Linked DNA regions of Pontimicrobium sp. SW4. The protein of the gene in region 1 binds, or shares a complex with, the protein of each later gene. Links are inferred from orthologs where the notes say so. Each region holds a gene or a part of one and is shown on either strand. Other genes may lie near its edges.

What was found.
Region 2: the proteins of ABGB03_RS02110 (region 1) and lpdA are in contact, whole or in part, in a crystal structure (PDB 1EBD), measured with the Geobacillus stearothermophilus proteins. The link is inferred for Pontimicrobium sp. SW4 from one-to-one orthologs. Residues at the interface, in WP_033016211.1 of Geobacillus stearothermophilus: Ile130, Ala131, Met132, Pro133, Arg136, Arg140, Glu141, Asn155, Arg157; in WP_049624544.1 of Geobacillus stearothermophilus: Pro340, Ser341, Asp344, Tyr345, Arg403, Asp406, Val408, Glu431, Ala432, Gly433, Asp438.

What each region holds. Positions count from the first base shown.
Region 1 is NZ_CP157199.1:448,336-456,067, forward strand. The notes cover bases 3,337-6,215. They hold ABGB03_RS02110 (pyruvate dehydrogenase complex dihydrolipoamide acetyltransferase), read left to right. Parts: upstream 3,337-3,905; coding sequence 3,906-5,525; downstream 5,526-6,215. Other genes in these bases: pdhA (pyruvate dehydrogenase (acetyl-transferring) E1 component subunit alpha), read left to right, coding at 3,337-3,902; ABGB03_RS02115 (M28 family peptidase), read left to right, coding at 5,656-6,215. Outside these bases: type IX secretion system sortase PorU, read left to right, coding at 1-948; type IX secretion system outer membrane channel protein PorV, read left to right, coding at 1,012-2,253; cdd (cytidine deaminase), read left to right, coding at 2,329-2,811; more of pdhA, read left to right, coding at 2,904-3,336; more of ABGB03_RS02115, read left to right, coding at 6,216-6,639; ABGB03_RS02120 (SDR family oxidoreductase), read left to right, coding at 6,632-7,315; ABGB03_RS02125 (sulfatase), read right to left, coding at 7,316-7,732.
Region 2 is NZ_CP157199.1:1,231,334-1,239,046, forward strand. The notes cover bases 2,918-5,777. They hold lpdA (dihydrolipoyl dehydrogenase), read left to right. Parts: upstream 2,918-3,577; coding sequence 3,578-4,978; downstream 4,979-5,777. Other genes in these bases: ABGB03_RS05930 (hypothetical protein), read left to right, coding at 2,918-3,462; ABGB03_RS05940 (two-component regulator propeller domain-containing protein), read left to right, coding at 5,206-5,777. Also shown: ABGB03_RS05920 (carboxypeptidase-like regulatory domain-containing protein), read left to right, coding at 1-510; ABGB03_RS05925 (DUF4249 domain-containing protein), read left to right, coding at 522-1,715; more of ABGB03_RS05930, read left to right, coding at 1,723-2,917; more of ABGB03_RS05940, read left to right, coding at 5,778-6,246; ABGB03_RS05945 (hypothetical protein), read right to left, coding at 6,480-7,713. UniProt on the Escherichia coli protein: Lipoamide dehydrogenase is a component of the glycine cleavage system as well as of the alpha-ketoacid dehydrogenase complexes.

The DNA.
Region 1 (7,732 bases):
GAAATTGATAGGCAAACTCTATCAAACGACGGAACCACAAACGGAGGTCAAAGAGTGGTTATGGATTATAAAACCCTTGGAGAAACCATTTTTAGAGGACAAGCTACCGTTACAAATGGTATTTTTGAGTTTGATTTTGTAGTCCCTAGAGATATTGGTGTTCCAGTTGGGAATGGTAAAATAAGCTTCTATGCTAAAAATGACAATCCATTACAAGATCAAGCAGGTGCTAATTTTGATATACAAATTGGAGGAATAAATAACAATGCACCAGAAGATAATGAAGGACCAATTATTAATCTCTTCATGAATGATGAAAGCTTTGTTTCTGGAGGAATTACTAATGAATCACCTACATTATTGGCTAAATTACAAGATGATAATGGTATTAACACCGCTAGCGGAATAGGACACGATATTATAGCAATATTAGACGGAGACGAAACAAATCCGTTTAAGTTAAATGATTATTATACAACAGATGTAGATGATTACCAAAATGGGATGGTAACCTATCCTTTCAGAGATTTAGAACCTGGATTACATACATTAACCCTTAAAGCATGGGATGTTTATAACAATTCATCGACGTCTGAGATACAATTTGTGGTATACGACGAAAATGAGTCACTCGTTATCGATAATCTGCTGAATTATCCAAATCCTTTTGTTAATTACACAGAATTTTGGTTCAATCACAATAGTTCTGAGGTTTTAGACGTTTCAGTACAAGTATTCACAGTTTCTGGAAAATTGGTTAGGACCTTAAATGGTCAAACTAGTGGAGGAATTAAATCTACAAGCTCGGTATCTAAGGATATTGTTTGGGATGGACGAGATGACTTTGGAGAAAAAATAGGAAAAGGCGTTTACGTATATAAATTAACAGTGCGTTCTAAGCAATTAAATAAACAGGTAGAAAAGTTTGAAAAACTTGTGATACTATAATAATAATTATATTTGCCAACATATTATGGCTGTTTAAACAGCAACTTAAATCAACATTTACTTATGAAAAACTACATTTTAGCCCTAATTACAATAGGTTTTTTCGTTCAAGGTAGTGCACAAACATTAACCGAAATTATTCCTTACTCACAAGATAGTAGGGTCATTACAACTGGAGTCCCATTTTTATTGATAGCAGCAGATGCAAGAGCAGCAGGTATGGGAGATATGGGAGTTGCAACTTCTACTGATGTGTATTCGCAACAATGGAATCCTTCAAAATATGCCTTTTCAACTGCAAAATCTGGAATTGGTATAAGCTATACACCTTATTTAAGTAAGCTAGTTAACGATATTTCTATTGGACAGGTTACTTATTTTAATAGACTTAATGAACGAAGTGCCTTTGCAGGAAGTTTTAAATATTTTAGTCTTGGTGAAATTGAACTAGTTGATGGTCCAAATGACACGCCAAGAATAGCAAAGCCAAATGAAATGACAATGGACTTATCCTATACATTACGTTTAGCAGATCAATTTGCCATGGGAGTCGCACTACGTTATTTGCGTTCGGACTTAAAAATTATTGGAGTCGATCAAAACCCAGCACCTGCAAGTACTATTGGTGTTGATATTTCTGGTTTCTATCAAGGAGAAGAACAAGCTTACAGTGACTTTAATGGTCGTTGGAGAGGTGGATTCGCAATTCAAAATTTAGGACCAAAGATAAAGTATGACGATGCAGGTAGAGAAAACTTTATTCCAACTAACTTAAGACTTGGTGGAGGGTTCGATTTTATATTTGATCAATACAATAAATTAGCAGTAACTGCAGAGTTTACAAAACTATTAGTGCCAACACCTCCAGTTTTAGGTAAAGAGGTTGAATTTGAAGACACTAATGATAATGGTACTTACGATGAAGGAACAGATACTTTAATTAGCGAAACAGATAATGTAATAGTTTCAGGTAAATCTACCGATGTTAGTTTTATTTCAGGAGTTTTTCAATCATTTGGAGATGCTCCAGGAGGATTTAGTGAAGAGCTTAAAGAGTTTACTTGGGCTTTAGGAGCCGAATATCAATATCAAGATTCTTTTGCATTAAGAGCAGGTTTTTTTAATGAAGCAGAAGAAAAAGGAGCTAGAAAATTCTTTGCACTTGGTGCAGGGTTTAAATACACAACTATTAATGTAGATATGTCTTATTTGTTCTCAGCGTCTAAAGTACAAAGTCCATTAGAAAATACATTACGTTTTTCTTTAACCTTTAACTTTGGAGATGGTGAGTATAACGAATATTAGAAAAGAACAACATATTTAAGATTTTTAAAAAACTATTGTATTTTACAATAGTTTTTTTGTCTAAAAAAGTCAGTAATGAAGGAAATAAAAATAGAATCTACGCTTTATGTTTATAATGCCTTAGAGGAATTACCTAAAGTTATTCAAAACTTAATGAATGAAGCAGTAGAAGCAAGAGAGAAAGCTTACGCACCTTATTCAAAATTTAGTGTGGGTGTAGCATTGCTTCTTGATAATGGAGAAGTAATAATAGGGAGTAATCAAGAAAACGCCTCGTATCCTTCAGGGCTTTGTGCAGAAAGAACTGCTATATATTATAAAGGAGCTAAGCATCCCAATGCCAAAATTCTAAAAATGGCAATTATAGCAGGCTCTCAAATTAATAAAACGTCAGAGCCTATCCCACCTTGTGGAGCTTGTAGACAAGCTATTGTAGAGTATGAAATAAATCAAGAATCTCCTATCGAAATCTATTTTATGGGAGAAATAGGTAAAGTTGTAAAATCTAACTCTATTAAAAATCTGTTACCATTAGTGTTTGATAAGTCTGTTCTATAACGTTTTCATTTAAAATTAACTCTTAACAGTTTTTTGGTTAATAACTAAAGTATTACTTTTGTAATTCGCTTAATTAAAACCAAAATTAGTCGATGCAAAAAATCACTAAAGAAACATATATAAAATGGTATGAAGACATGCTATTTTGGAGAAAATTCGAAGATAAATTAGCAGCAGTATATATTCAGCAAAAAGTTAGAGGTTTCCTTCACTTATATAATGGACAAGAAGCTGTTTTAGCTGGAGCTTTACATGCAATGGATTTGTCAAAAGATAAAATGATTACAGCTTATCGTAATCATGTGCAGCCAATTGGTATGGGAGTTGATCCAAAACGTGTTATGGCTGAATTGTATGGAAAAGCAACTGGAACTTCTCAAGGACTAGGTGGATCTATGCATATTTTTTCTAAAGAAAAAGGTTTTTACGGAGGACATGGTATAGTTGGAGGGCAAATTCCTTTAGGAGCTGGAATGGCTTTTGGTGACAAGTATCATGACAGAGGAGCTGTAACATTGTGTTACATGGGAGATGGTGCAGTACGTCAGGGATCATTACACGAAACCTTTAATATGGCAATGAACTGGAAATTACCAGTAGTATTTATTTGTGAAAATAATGGTTACGCCATGGGAACGTCAGTAGAACGAACCGCTAATCATACAGATATCTGGAAGTTAGGTTTAGGTTATGAAATGCCATGTGGACCAGTAGATGGAATGAATCCTGTTAAGGTAGCCGAAGCTATGCATGAAGCAATTGAAAGAGCACGTCGTGGAGATGGACCAACATTTTTAGAAATGAAAACGTATCGTTATCGTGGGCATTCCATGAGTGATGCACAACATTATAGAACGAAAGACGAAGTTGAAGAATACAAAAAAATAGATCCTATTACACAAGTAAAGGATATTATTTTAGAAAAGAAATATGCAACAGAAAACGATTTAAAAGCAATTGATAAGCGTGTTAAAGATTTAGTTAGCGAATGTGAGAAATTTGCAGACGAATCTCCTTATCCTGAAAAGAGTTTAATGTATGATGCTGTATATGAGCAAGAAGATTATCCATTTTTACAACATAAATTATAAGTCATGGCAGAAATTATTACAATGCCTCGTTTGAGTGACACTATGGAGGAAGGTACTGTTGCTTCTTGGCTTAAAAAAGTTGGTGATAGCGTAGCCGAAGGAGATATTTTAGCCGAAATTGAAACAGACAAGGCTACTATGGAATTCGAATCATTCCATGAAGGAACGTTGTTGCATATTGGTGTTAAAGAAGGTGAAACCACTAAGGTTGATGAACTTCTAGCTATAATTGGTGAAAAAGGAGAAGATGTTTCAGCCTTGTTAAATAATTATAGCTCTGAAGTAAAAGAAGAAGAAGAAGTGGAAGATAATAAAAATTCAAATGATGTGACGCAAACAGAATCTATAGATATACCTGAAGGTGTTACTGTGGTGACAATGCCTCGTTTGAGTGATACTATGGAAGAGGGTACCGTTGCTACATGGTTAAAAAATGTTGGTGATACTGTTGAAGAAGGTGATATCCTTGCTGAAATAGAAACTGATAAAGCGACGATGGAGTTTGAGTCGTTTCAATCTGGAACATTGTTACATGTAGGATTAAATGAAGGTGAATCTGCTAAAGTAGATTCATTACTAGCTATAATTGGCCCAAAAGGTACTGACGTTGCTAATATTGCTAAAAATTTTAAAACCGATATTCCTTCTGGAAATGTAGCTGACGCTCCAAAGAAAGAAGAGAAACAAATTGATACAGCAAAAACAGAAAAAAATGTCATTTCGAACGAAAGTGAGAAATCTCATAATCAATCTAGTGACATAATTTCTGGAAGATTATTTGTATCACCATTGGCTAAAAAAATGGCTGATGAAAAAGGAATTAATTTATCTCAAGTTAAAGGTTCTGGTGAAAACGGACGAATTATAAAACGTGATATTGAAAACTTCACACCATCAACATCATCACAAGCAACAGTAGGTAAATTCGTGCCATCTGGTCAGGAAGATTTTGATGAAGTAGCAAACTCAAACATGCGTAAGGCTATTGCTAAAAATTTAGCAAAATCTAAGTTTACAGCGCCACATTATTATTTAAATGTGGAATTTGATATGGATAACGCTATGGCGTTTCGTGCTCAATACAATACGTTGCCAGACACCAAAATATCGTTTAATGATATGGTAGTAAAAGCTTGTGCATTAGCATTAAAACAGCATCCACAAGTCAACTCTCAATGGTTTGATGATAAAATGCGAATGAACAATCATGTACATATTGGTGTAGCAGTTGCTGTTCCAGATGGTTTAGTTGTTCCTGTTGTTAAGTTTGCAAACGAACAATCGTTACCACAAATAAATGCTGCAGTAAAAGATTTTGCTGGAAGAGCAAGAAAGAAGAAACTTACGCTTGAAGAAATGGAAGGTAGCACCTTTACTATTTCTAATCTTGGAATGTTTGGAATAGATAGTTTTACATCTATTATCAATCAACCAAATTCGGCAATCCTTTCGGTTGGAGCTATTGTGGAAAAACCAGTGGTTAAAAATGGACAAATTGTAGTTGGAAATACCATGAAATTATCAATGGCATGTGACCACAGAACGGTTGATGGTGCTACAGGAGCTTTATTCTTACAAACATTAAAAGGATACATTGAGAATCCAGTAACGATGTTAGTATAGTTTGATAATGCATAAAAAATAACTAAAACCTGTTTCTACTGAGACAGGTTTTTTTATGAAGAGAACTTTTTCACTCGACAGTATTTATTATCTTTAACACATATTAATTATAGCGCTAAAACACATATATATGAAAAATATTATTCTATCACTTATTACAGTTATTTTATTCACGGCATGTCGAAATAAAACAATTAACCCTTCTGAAGTTGTTACTAAAGAAAATATACAAACAGCTATGGAATATTTAACATCCGATGAATTGGAAGGGCGTGCAACCGGAACACCTGGGATAGAAAAGGCAGCTGTTTATATTGAAGATTATTTTAAACAAAATAATATTGAGCCTTATTTTGAAACTTATCGCGATAACTTTCAGTTTAACCGAAAAGTAAAAGAAGGTGATACTATTGTTGAGCGATCTGTAAATGGATTTAATGTTGTTGGGTTAATAGAAGGGAACGACCCAGAATTGAAAAATGAATACATTATACTTGGTGGGCATTATGATCATATAGGAAGAGGCAGAGAGGTAGATGGAGATTCTATTGCAAATGGTGCCAATGATGATGCATCAGGAACTATTACAGCAATGGAAATGGGTAAATACTTTGCTAAATCAAAAAGCAATAAAAGAAGTATTCTTATTACGTTGTATGCTGCTGAGGAAATGGGACTTAAAGGCTCTGATCATTTAGCTAAAAAATTAAAAGACAAAGGAACCAATGTTTACAACATGGTTAATTTTGAAATGATTGGTGTGCCTAGAGCCGAAGATGAACCAATGGCATATATGTCGGGTTATAAACGTTCTAATTTTGCCGAAACTCTCAACAAATATGCTGGTGAAGAAGTAGTTGGGTTTTTTGATAAAGCCAGCGAAATGAACTTGTTTATGAGGTCAGATAATTATCCGTTTTTTAAAGCACTAAATATCCCAGCACATGCTATTTCAACGTTCGATTTTACAAATTATGAATATTATCACCATGTTGATGACGAAGCCGAAAAAATGGACTATGACCATATGACCAATTTCATTATTAAAATGATTCCAGCATTTGAAGGTATGATGAATGCTCCAACCAGAGAAGTTGTGCTAAAAAATGAGTAAAAACATCATCATTACTGGAACAAGTCGAGGTATTGGTTTTGAGTTGGTAAAACTATTTGCTGCTCAAGGTTATAATGTTTTGGCATTATCTAGAAACGAAAAACCAGTTAACGATTTAGGTTTAAAAAATGTCACCACTTGGTCTTTTGACCTTAGTAATGAGGTTTCTTATAAAAAAGTAAGCAGTTTCGTCAAGAAAAATTGGAAGCAAGTAGATGTTTTAATTAATAATGCAGGAGCTTTATTGAATAAACCGTTTGCTGAAACGACTTTTGATGATTTTGAATACATTTATAAAACCAATGTTTTTGGTGTTGCTGAATTAACTAGAGTTACCTTGCCATTTATGAAAGCTAATAGTCACGTAGTTACTATCAGTTCTATGGGAGGCGTACAAGGTAGTATGAAGTTTCCAGGTTTAGCTGCTTATAGTTCAAGTAAAGGTGCTGTGATTACTTTAACCGAATTGCTAGCTGAAGAATATAAAGAATCTGGAATATCTTTTAATGTACTGGCACTTGGAGCTGTACAAACCGAAATGTTAGAAGAAGCCTTTCCAGGATATCAAGCACCAACTACAGCATTAGAAATAGCAAATTATATTTATGATTTTGCTTTAAATGGTAATAAGTATTATAATGGAAAAATACTACAGGTTTCTAGTTCGACGCCTTAGTTATTTTTCTTCAATATAATCTGGATTTTGTATTGCTGAATTTGCATTCATAGATAGTTGCAACTCTTTTAAACGAGTGTTTAATTCTTTTACTTTTTCAGGAAACTCTTTAGATAAATTGTTGGTTTCAGATACATCATTAGACAAGTTATATAGCTCTAAAGTATTAGTTTCATAAAAAGAAATTAACTTCCAATCTCCTTTTCTTATGGCTGCTCCAGGAGTCCAAGCACTACCATGATAATGCGGGTAATGCCAAAACAACTCATCTCTTTTAAGAGGAGAACTGTTTTTTAATATAGGCGTTAAATCCCTTCCATCAATGGTTTGATTTTCATCTAAATTTATATCAGCAATCGACATAATGGTCGGATAAAAATCATGCCCAATTACAGGTTCATTATTAATGTTATTTGT
Region 2 (7,713 bases), 780 kb from region 1 along the record:
AAGAGTAAAGGAAACTTAAATGGTTGGATTGGTTATACTTACTCACAGTCACTAATAAAGTTAGATAGTCCTTTTCCTGAAGAGGTTATAAATAAAGGAAGATATTTTCCTGCAAATTTTGATAAGCCACATGACTTTAGTTTAGTATCTAATTTTAAGTTTACTAAGCGATTTAGCGCATCAATGAATTTTGTTTATCAAACTGGTCGTCCAGTTACTTATCCCATAGGAAGTTATTACCAAAATGGACAAGAGATAGTAGTTTATAGTGACCGTAATAAATTTAGAATACCTGACTACTATAGATTAGATTTAAGCTTTAATGTAGAAGGAAACCATAAAACAAACAAATTAGCACATAGTTTTTGGAATATTTCAGTGTATAATGTTTTGGGAAGAAACAATCCTTATTCTGTGTTTTTTGTAACAGAAGATGGTGAGATTAATGCGAAGCAAGCATCTATTTTTTCAATACCTATTCCAACAATTACTTATAACTTAAAATTTTAAATATAAGTTTTATGAAATCATATAAACACTGCTTACAAGCATTAATTATTACAATAACAATCTTTCTTGGTAGTTGTGTAGAGCCTTTTGAATATGAGTCTGAAAACTTTGAAAAGCTTATAATAATTAACGCTGTTATTACAGATGAAAACACAGAACAAATAGTAAGTATTACTAATACGACACCAATTGATGAACACTATGTTTCTCCAGAAAATAATGCACAAGTAATTGTAAAAGATGATTTAGGTAATCAATATATGTTCTCAGAACTTGAACCTGGTAAGTATGTTTCGCAAAACCCATTTGCAGCTATTCAAGGAAGAAATTATTCACTGCATGTAGTAACTAGTAATGGTAGAAAATACCATTCTGATGAGATAAGCCTAGTTTCAGGAAAAAAACCAATAAATATTAATCCAATTCGAAGAGTCAATGATCAAGGCATTATAGGCGTAGATATTTTAGTTAGTAGTTTTGATGAAACTAATAACTCTAAGTATTACAGATATGAATATGAGGAAACATATAAAATTATTGCACCAAACTGGAGTCCTTTTGATATAGTCCCTAGCGGATTTGGCTGTGGTGCACCTTTTACTCTAATACCTAAACAAACAGAGCAAAAGGTTTGTTACAACACAACCTTATCCAATTCTATAATACAAACTAACACTATTAGCTTATCTGAAGATAGAGTCGAGGATTTTAGTGTTAGATTTATTCCAATAACCAATTTAATTATTGCGCATAGGTATAGTATATTGGTAAAACAGTATGTACAATCTAGAAATGCTTATGCCTATTACGAAAAGATAAATAAAAGTATACAAGAAGGTAATATTTTTTCTCAAGTGCAAACAGGTTTTGTTCAAGGGAATATGTTTTCAGAGACTGATTCTAACGAAAATGTAATTGGTTTTTTCGAAGTTTCTTCGGTAGTTACCAATAGAGTGTTCTTTAATTTTGAAGATATTTTTCCTGATGAAGAAAAACCAGAAAAAGAATGTATTTTAATTGCACCACCAATTGCGGAAGAAGGTGAATGTAGTTTATTACCCTTTTTAGAAAATTCACAATATAAATATGTTGAGAATAATAGTCCTCAAGGCGAAGGTGAAGGACCATATACAATAACTCAACCTAATTGTGGAGATTGCACTAGAGAAGGAGCAGCAGAAGTCCCAAGTTTTTGGATAGAATAATAGCATCATGAGATTTAAAAATATAATATTAGTTACTAGTTTTGCCTTTCTTAGTATTTATTTAAGAGCACAAACTAATACAGAATTATCGCAATCTAAAACAGATTTCCCAACCGAAAGTGTTTATATACACTATAATTCAACGATATTATTTTCTGGAGAGACATTATATTATAAGTTTTATAGTCTAAACAATTTTTCAAATAAGCTTTCAAACATTAGTAAAGTAGGTTATATAGAATTAGTAGATAAGGATAAGCAAGTAGTTTTTAAGCATAAAATAAGGCTTAATAGAGGACAGGGTTATGGAGATTTCTTATTGCCAAGCGATGTTCCTACTGGAAATTACAAACTAATTGGATACACATTATGGATGAGTAATAACCAAGAAAATAAGTTTTTTGAAGCCGATTTGAAAATTATAAATCCATATAAAGCAATAAACGAAACAACTATAAAAAATGATTCTTTAAGTACAAAGCTTAAGAATGAATTAATAGCCAATTCAACAAAAAATCTCGAATTAAAACTGCAAAAAAAGATTTATAACGTAAGAGATGAAGTGTTATTTAGTATTATTAACGATAAAAAAATATTTAGTAACATTTCAGTTTCTGTTTATAAAGTAAACGAATTAGAAGCATCCCCTTTAATATCTGCTCAAACTTATAGAAAAAAACAATTAAGTAGTATTGACCACAATACTATTTATCAGGAAAAGATTATTGAATTTCCAGAGATTAGAGGAGAAATTATTAAAGGAACCCTTAAAAGTGACACACAGGATGTTTCCAATAAAAAAATTGCGATTTCTATACCAAGCGGAGGATTAATAAATATTGTAAAAACAGACAGTAAAGGAAAGTTTAGTTTGAATGTGAATCAGCACTACAATAGGAATGAATTATATGCTAAGGTATTTGAAAATGATGATGATGATTACAAGCTAGAAATAGAGCCGTTATTTAAAATAGATTATAAAAAACTAAACTTTAAAGAGTTTGTAATATATGAAAGCGAGGTTAAAAAGGTTTTAGAGAGGAGTATTTTTAATCAAATAGATAATGCCTATTTATTTACTAAAACAGATTCAATATTAGTTCAAGGATCGAATTTGCCATTCTATGATTCCTACGATTTAGAATATGATTTGGATAACTATAATAGGTTTTCAGATATGAAAGAAGTGTTTGTAGAAATAATTAATCAAGCACAAATTTATAAAACACAAAACGACAATTTTCAGTTTTCAATTTTAAACCAAAAAGGATCATTCGATAAAAGCATACCACCTTTACTAGTTATAGATGGGATAATTATTAGAGATCCAAATCTTTTGGTTTATTATAATGCTAAGAGCATAAAAACAATAAAAATAATTAGAAGTAAGTACTATTTGGGATCAGATATTTTTAATGGTGTTATCGTTTTTCAGACCATTAATAATGATTTTAATAGAAAGGTTGTTAATTCAATAGCAAATAAGTTTGAATTGTATGATTTAGAAAAAATTAAGCAATATAAAAACACATCTTACGAAGGAAGTTTACTTATTGAAAACAATAGAATCCCAGACTATAGAAAGCAATTGTACTGGAACCCCAATATAAAACTAACTAATAGTTTAAAAGATATAAGCTTTTTTACGTCTGACAATACTGGTGAATTTGAAATTAGAATAGAAGGGTTTACAGAACAAGGAGATCCAGTTTCTTTATCTTCAACTTTTACAGTTATAGAAGAATAATTCTCTTTGTTATTTTCTTAAATATAAAGACAAAAATCAGCTAGCAATATTTATTGTCATTAATGGATATGTTTGTACTTTTGTATTCGATTTTTAATAGAAAGAAACAAATTTTATGAACTCATACGATGTAGCCATTATTGGTTCTGGTCCTGGAGGTTATGTAGCAGCAATTCGTTGTGCACAACTTGGAATGAAAACTGCAATTATTGAAAAATATTCAACGCTTGGTGGTACTTGTTTAAATGTTGGTTGTATACCAAGTAAAGCCCTTTTAGACTCGTCTCACCACTATGAAGATGCTGTAAAGCATTTTGAGGAACATGGAATAGAAATTCCAGGCGATATAAAAGTGAATTTAGAAAAAATGATTGCACGTAAGCAATCTGTTGTAGATCAAACTACAGGTGGCATTGATTTCTTGATGAAGAAAAACAAAATCGATGTTTACGAAGGCTTAGGAAGTTTTAAGGATGCTACCCATATTACTATTTCTGGAAAAGAAACTACAGAAATTGAGGCTAAAAACACCATCATAGCCACTGGAAGTAAACCATCAAACTTGCCATTTATAAAAATAGATAAAGAACGAGTTATCACTTCAACCGAAGCTTTAAAACTAAAAGAAATCCCTAAGCACATGATTGTGATTGGTGGAGGTGTTATTGGTTTAGAACTTGGTCAAGTGTATAAGCGTTTAGGAGCAGAAGTCTCTGTAGTTGAATATATGGATCGTATTATCCCAACGATGGATTCTGGGTTATCAAGAGAGTTAAATAAAGTGCTTAAAAAACAGAAATTCAAAATTAATGCGTCTCACAAAGTAAAGTCTGTTGAAAGAGTTGGAGATGAAGTAATTGTAAAAGCTGATAATAAAAAAGGAGAAGAAGTAGAGTTTAAAGGAGATTATTGTTTAGTATCAGTAGGTCGTCGTCCTTATACAGATGGTTTAAACGCAGAAGCTGCTGGAGTAAAGCTAAATGATAGAGGACAAGTGGAAGTGAATGACCATTTACAAACAAGCGTTTCAAACATTTATGCAATTGGAGATGTTATTAAAGGCGCAATGCTTGCGCATAAAGCTGAAGAAGAAGGTGTGTTTGTTGCTGAAACTATTGCAGGACAAAAACCGCATATCGATTATAATTTAATTCCAGGCGTGGTTTACACATGGCCAGAAGTTGCGGCTGTTGGTAAAACAGAAGAAGAATTAAAAGATGCTGGAATCAACTATAAAGTTGGTCAATTCCCAATGCGTGCTTTAGGTAGAAGTAGAGCAAGTATGGATTTAGACGGATTTGTAAAAATCCTTGCAGATAAAACGACTGATGAGATTTTAGGCGTACACATGGTTGGTGCTAGAGCTGCTGATATGATTGCTGAGGCAGTTGTTGCTATGGAATATAGAGCTTCTGCAGAAGATGTATCACGTATGTCTCATGCACATCCAACATTTACTGAGGCTATTAAAGAAGCAGCTTTAGCTGCCACAGATGATAGAGCTTTGCATATCTAATGAATTCCCTTAAAAAAAGGAATCCCATCATTAAAAACTAAAATATTTTAAAAGCGAATCTATTATAGGTTCGCTTTTTTATTTCCTTGTTAATAACTTTGATTTTATACTTTTTATAAAGCATTGACTTTCAATATTTAAAATTATAACTTCGCTTATCGTATGATATAGTTCATTGAAACGGAACGATATCTTTACCATTAGCTGCAACCAAAATGAACATCAAAATGAAATTTCTTCTTCCAATACTATTTCCACTTTTATTTACTTCTTGCAACGGACAGAAAAATAAACCTGTTGAAATAAAAGAATCTAAAGTTTATACTAATGCTGACATTATTACTAGTAGTCTATTAGATAAAAATGGAGACTTATGGTTTGGAACATCAACTGAAGGACTTTACAAATATGATGGAGAAAAATTTTCAAACTTTAATGAAAGTAATGGACTATGCACTAACCAAATATGGAGCATCATAGAAGATGATAAAGGAATAATTTGGTTGGCAACTAATAAAGGTTTGTGCAAATACAATAGCAATACGTTTACTCAAATTTCGCTTCCATATATTGACACCAGTAGCGATTGGTATAAAGACATTTACCCAACTATCAACCCAAACCAAGCAAATTCTATAATCCAAGATAAAGACGGGATATTTTGGATTAGCACTTCTGGTGGTGGTGCTTATAAATATGACGGAAATACATTTGAGAATATTTTGGCTGATAAAGGCAGAAAATATGAAGACAGTCTTCATCACAATGTTATACAGAGTGTCATGGAGGACAAAAACGGTAATATTTGGTTTGCTTCTATGAGCAATGGAGGAATAACTCGTTTTGATGGAGAGACATTTAAGGATTTAAAAAGTGAAGATGGATTAAGCGATAATATGGTTCGTAATCTCTTTCAAGACAATGAAGGAAATATTTGGATTGGAACTAATGGTAATAGGAATGGCGGATTGGATAAGTTTGATGGAAAGAACTTCACGAACTTTAATGAAAGTAATGGTTTGTGTAGTAACAATATAGATGTCATTTACCAAACTAAAAGTGGAGTAATGTGGTTTGGAAGTGATAGAAGTGGCGTGTGTTATCTTGAAAATGGAAAATTTATACCAATCCAAGAATTATCCGAAGTCGCAATCCGAACAATTATCGAAGACAAGAATGGGGATTTATGGTTTGGTGGAAGAAAAGGAAACCTATGGAAATATGAAGGAAAGCAACTGACTGATCTAACCCAATTGAAAAATGAATAAAAGGCAACAGCTAACACGGTATATAGCAAATAGGGAGTTCGGTGGTTTACGAAAGTTAGTGCTATTATCAAATACCGCCAAATCGTTGATTTGGCTTTTAAGAATGAATAAATTAAAAACAAAATACAACGCTTTGGCTCTGTGCAAACCTGAAAGTTTATTACTTTCTACTGCCCTACTTGCCATATACTAACCGATAAGCGTAACAAAAATTAATGCTTTTGCTTTACCATTTAAAAATCACCTATTTCAAAATCAGCATCCATCCAACTTTCATTAATTAAAGATTCCATTTTAGTGACATTCTCAGAATCATTAAGACCTTGATAGGCTAATTTTAGTCCATGATGTGCCCAACCATTTTTTGGCAATCTTTTTAAATCATCATTATAGGTTGTAATGGCGTCATTAAATTCACCTGCTTTATTTTGTATAGCTCCTAGATGGTGTCTTACAGAGAAAAACCAATCTGGTGGTTCATTATAGTTGAGTGTATCCTCAATAGCTATAGCTTCTTTTAAAAGTATGATACTAGTTGCATAGTCTTCATCAGAAGCCCATAATTCAGCTTCTAGTACTTTGGAGGCTATTTGTACTAAATCATAAACCGAATTAATATCCCAAATGGTAACCTCTTTTAAGCTTTCATCTTTTGCCAACTCCATTAGTTGTATTAATTCTTTTTTTGCACTTTCCTGATCTCCTTTTCCTAAATGCGCCATTCCCTCGGCATAATGCCTTACAGCTTTCACATATTTTAAATCGTAAGTTTCAAATTGCATATCTAAAATATCATCCCATTTTTTAAATTTTACTGCCACATTATATGGTGTGATGTAATAATGCTGTAAAGTACCCCAACCTGGTTGTTTCATGATTTCTGGATGCACATGTTCAGAGACTTTGTTGGCGCCAATCATTGCCCAATGACTATTACCCTCTAAAGTTGCAGTTGCTGCCATAAAATGATAATTATGTGGATAATACCCTAGAGGATAAGCACCTTGTGCATGGCACAAAGTAACATAAGTGCTATCAGCTTCAACTGCTGCAATATTTGATAGTGTTCCTTTATGATATTCACCAGTTCTAATATACACATGGGAAGGCATGTGTAATAAATGTCCTGAACCAGACACTAAACCATCATCAAACACTTTGGCTGAAATATTTGCCCTTTCTGGAGTACTTGAGGCTTCTGTTGCATGAATGTAGAAGTGATGTGCCCCAGGATGTTTAGGATACTGTTTTATAAGCTTCTCTAATAATGTAGTAATTTCTGGAGTCCATTCTTTAGCATTTCCCTCTTTGTCATATAAATCCCAAGGATGCAAATTCATAATGGATTCTGCATAAAGGGTACTTATTTCTGAGTCATCAGGATAAGTATCATATAACTTTTTCATTGCAGAAGAATAATCTACATCTAGTTGGTAACGATCTTCAGGTGGTTCTTGTGCGTAACGA